DNA from 2 places in the Serratia sp. NPDC087055 genome. Region 1 is predicted to be linked to the other one. Evidence: predicted binding sites of a transcription regulator. Region 1 holds the regulator's gene; the other holds the start of a gene.

Region 1 (2,204 bases):
AATATGCCCCAAGGCGATGTAGTCGGCCGGTGGGAAAGCTTGCGCCGGGAAGGCATCCAGCGTGCCGATATAGATATCGCGCACGGAATCGGACGTGGTGACGCCAACCGTTGTCAGGTGGCCCGTGGCAACGATAGGCAGTGCCAGGCCGAGCGCGTCGCGGCGTGCACAGGCGGCGTGATAAAGCGTCTGGTAATGTTCTGCGATGGCCTCTTGCAGCGCCTGCTGTTTTTGCACGCCTGACTCACCGGCTCGGCTGGTAAGCAGATCTCGCGGGCGTAAGAACGGGATGGCGCACAGCACGGCGCCCGGTTGGCCGTCGCGTTGGTTCAGGACCACGATTTGCTGTTCGGTTTCAGCCTGCGCGTTGGCGATCACCGTCGTATTCAGGCAAGAAAGCAATTCACGCGACTCATTTAAGGTTGCCACGGAATCGTGGTTACCTCCCAGCACCACTAATTGGCAGCCGGTATGTTGCAGCTCTACCACGAAGCGGTTGTACAGTTCGCGGGCATAGCTGGGTGGCGAACCGGTATCGAACAGGTCCCCGGCGACGATCAGTGCATCCACCTGATGTTGCTCGATTTGGTCTATCAGCCAGCGCAGAAAAGCCTGGTGCTCGGCGGCACGGCTTTTGGTGAAAAAGTACTGGCCAAGATGCCAGTCAGAGGTGTGGATCAGGCGCATGACACTCCCGGGGCGATAAGCTAATGGCGGTGATTATAAAGGGCACCGCGGCGGCTGTCGTGACGGAATCATTATGACAACTGAATGATTTTTCTTTGACGTTGGAAATAATCGCTATGCTTACTGCCTATAACAGGGTGTTCTTTTCATAAAAGTGTCATAAAACTGACGCATAATGGCGCCCGCAGATAGCTAACACATTGGCAGGATTGACGATGGCAAGACGCATATTGGTGGTGGAAGACGAAGCGCCGATCCGTGAGATGGTGTGCTTTGTGTTGGAACAGAATGGTTACCAACCGTTGGAAGCCGAGGATTATGACAGTGCCGTGACACGCCTGTCTGAGCCGTTCCCTGATTTAGTGTTGCTCGACTGGATGTTACCCGGGGGGTCCGGCATTCAGTTTATCAAGCATATGAAGCGTGAAGCGCTAACCCGCGATATTCCGGTGATGATGCTGACAGCGCGTGGTGAAGAAGAAGACCGGGTTCGTGGTCTGGAAGTCGGTGCGGATGATTACATCACCAAACCTTTCTCGCCGAAGGAACTGGTGGCACGTATCAAGGCGGTAATGCGCCGTATTTCACCCATGGCAGTGGAAGAAGTGATTGAAATGCAAGGGCTGAGCCTGGACCCTTCCTCACACCGCGTGATGGCCAACGAGCAAGCGCTGGATATGGGGCCGACCGAGTTCAAGCTGTTGCACTTCTTTATGACCCACCCTGAGCGAGTTTATAGCCGCGAACAGTTGCTTAATCACGTCTGGGGCACTAACGTTTATGTGGAAGACCGCACCGTTGACGTGCATATCCGCCGACTCCGTAAGGCGTTAGAGACCACTGGTCATGACAAAATGGTTCAAACCGTTCGGGGCACAGGCTACCGATTCTCAACGCGCTACTGATCGCGCCGCGCTGGAGAATATGCCGTGTTAGAACGTCTATCCTGGAAGAGGCTGGCCCTGGAGCTGGCCCTTTTCTGCCTACCTGCCTTATTACTGGGGCTGATTTTCGGTTATCTGCCCTGGTTGCTGCTTGCCTCCGTGCTGGCTGCGCTGGTGTGGAACTTCTACAACCAACTTAAACTTTCTCACTGGCTGTGGGTTGACCGCAGCATGACACCGCCACCCGGGCGCTGGAGCTGGGAACCGCTGTTTTACGGCTTATACCAGATGCAACAGCGAAACCGTCGCCGACGTCGTGAGCTGGCGTTATTGATCAAACGTTTCCGCAGCGGCGCAGAGTCACTGCCCGATGCGGTGGTGATGACGACCGTTGAAGGTAACATCTTCTGGTGTAACGGGTTGGCGCAGCATCTGCTGGGTTTCCGTTGGCCTGAAGATAACGGCCAACACATCCTGAACCTGCTGCGTTATCCGGAATTCAGCCACTATCTGCAACAGCAGGAGTTCTCTCGACCGTTAACGCTGCAGTTGAACAATGAGCATTACGTTGAGTTTCGCGTGATGCCGTATTCAGAAGGGCAGCTGTTGATGGTTGCGCGTGACGTGACCCAA
Region 2 (2,204 bases), on a different contig from region 1:
AGCACCTTTCGCCGGGAACATACGAATACGCAAATCGGCATATTCCGCAATCTGCTGGCCCCAAATGCCGGCGGCGTTAACCACCATTTCGGCATGAATATCGTAGCGGCGCGCAGATTTATGGTCGAAAACGCGCACGCCTGTCACGCGATCGCCCACACGAATCAAACCAACCACCTGATGATAGGTCAGAATTTGCGCCCCGTGCTCACGGGCATCGAGCATATTCGCGGCGGTTAGTCGGAACGGATCAACAGTGCCATCGGGTACGCGCACCGCACCTATCAATGTTGGATTCGCCGCGGGCTCCAGGCGCAGTGCCAACTGTGGGTCAATCGCTTCGGCGTTGATGCCGGCACTGTGACAGGCGGCAATAAACTCTTGTTGGTAGGCCAACGAATCCTGCGGCAACGTAATAAACAGCCCATCGGTACGCTCAATGCAGTGATGTGCAATGCGTTTGAGGATACGGTTTTCTTCTATACACTCGCGTGCCGACTCGCCGTCGGTCACCGCATAACGCGCACCACTGTGCAGCAGGCCATGGTTGCGGCCCGTCGCGCCAGTCGCGATGTCGTGGCGCTCAAGCAGTATGCAACGCAGTCCACGGCGCGCACAGTCACGCGCAATGCCCGCGCCGGTCGCGCCACCGCCGATGATGATCACATCCGTTTCGTTAGCCGGTGAATGGCTGCTCATGACACTCCCTCATGATCCGTGGTTATGCGTCTATTGAGCCACAGTCACTGGGGTCTTTGTTTGATAAGGAACAATAACGAACCTGAAACGAAAACATAATGTCCACAAAAAACCATGAATGTGATCATAATCACGATTTTTGGGTGTTTTTCTATTTCATAACGTTAACGAATCGCTCAAAATTCGCCGGTGCTTCATAAAAGTGTAACAATTGCGCCATTCATCACAGCGACACCAGGCTGATTTGACTAGGATGGCGCTCGTTATGGAACATAAAAACACCACATTCGATATCCGCTCAATCATCAAATGAACGTACAAGATCATATTGATGTGATAACTAGATAAAGCCATCGGAGGCGCTCATGTTGAGTATTTTTAAGCCGGCAGCACACATTTCCCGTGTGCCGGTCGACAAAGTCGACCCGCTGTACCGTAAATTGCGCTGGCAAATTTTTATGGGGATTTTCTTCGGTTATGCCGCCTATTACCTGGTGCGCAAGAACTTCACCCTGGCCATGCCTTATTTGATTGACCAAGGTTTCAGCCGCGGTGACCTCGGTTTCGCGCTGTCCGGTATTTCTATCGCCTACGGTTTTTCCAAATTCATCATGGGGTCGGTGTCTGACCGCTCCAACCCGCGCGTATTCCTGCCCGCCGGCTTGATTTTGGCCGCAGCAGTGATGTTGTTCATGGGCTTCGTGCCTTGGGCAACGTCTAGCATCGCTGTCATGTTCGTGCTGCTGTTCCTGTGCGGTTGGTTCCAGGGAATGGGCTGGCCGCCGTGTGGCCGAACCATGGTGCACTGGTGGTCGCAGAAAGAACGCGGCGGTATTGTTTCGGTCTGGAACTGTGCCCACAACGTAGGTGGTGGTCTGCCGCCACTGCTGTTCCTGCTCGGTATGGCATGGTTCAACGACTGGCATGCTGCGCTGTATATGCCGGCCTTCGGTGCCATCCTGGTCGCCCTGATCGCCTTTGCCCTGATGCGTGACACCCCACAATCTTGTGGCCTGCCACCGATCGAAGAATACAAAAACGATTACCCGGACGATTACAGCGATAAAGCGGAAGAAGAGCTGACTGCCAAGCAAATCTTCATGCAATACATTCTGCCGAACAAGCTGTTGTGGTACATCGCCGTGGCCAACGTGTTCGTCTACCTGTTGCGTTACGGCATCCTGGACTGGTCACCGACCTACCTGAAAGAAGTGAAGCATTTTGCGCTGGACAAGTCTTCCTGGGCTTACTTCCTGTACGAATATGCCGGTATTCCGGGCACCCTGCTGTGCGGCTGGATGTCGGACAAGGTGTTCAAAGGTAACCGCGGTGCAACGGGCGTGTTCTTTATGACCCTGGTGACCATCGCCACCGTGGTTTACTGGCTGAACCCGGTCGGTAATCCTGGCATCGATATGGCCTGTATGATCACCATCGGCTTCCTGATTTATGGCCCGGTGATGTTGATCGGCCTGCACGCATTGGAGCTGGCGCCGAAGAAAGCA

What was found. The regulator PhoB, encoded in region 1, activates phosphate uptake and scavenging genes when phosphate is short. The targets are predictions, from matches to a motif close to CTGTCATAAAACTGNCNNAT.
Region 2: a site for PhoB is predicted at 891-910, ahead of glpT (glycerol-3-phosphate transporter). Genes of this name have one in related genera too.

The regions. Positions count from the first base shown of each region.
Region 1 is NZ_JBJDOG010000001.1:2,720,326-2,722,529, reverse strand. It holds gene sbcD (exonuclease subunit SbcD) at 1-687, opposite strand, end outside; gene phoB (phosphate response regulator transcription factor PhoB) at 903-1,592, shown strand; gene phoR (phosphate regulon sensor histidine kinase PhoR) at 1,617-2,204, shown strand, end outside.
Region 2 is NZ_JBJDOG010000004.1:72,043-74,246, forward strand. It holds gene glpA (anaerobic glycerol-3-phosphate dehydrogenase subunit A) at 1-699, opposite strand, end outside; gene glpT (glycerol-3-phosphate transporter) at 1,065-2,204, shown strand, end outside.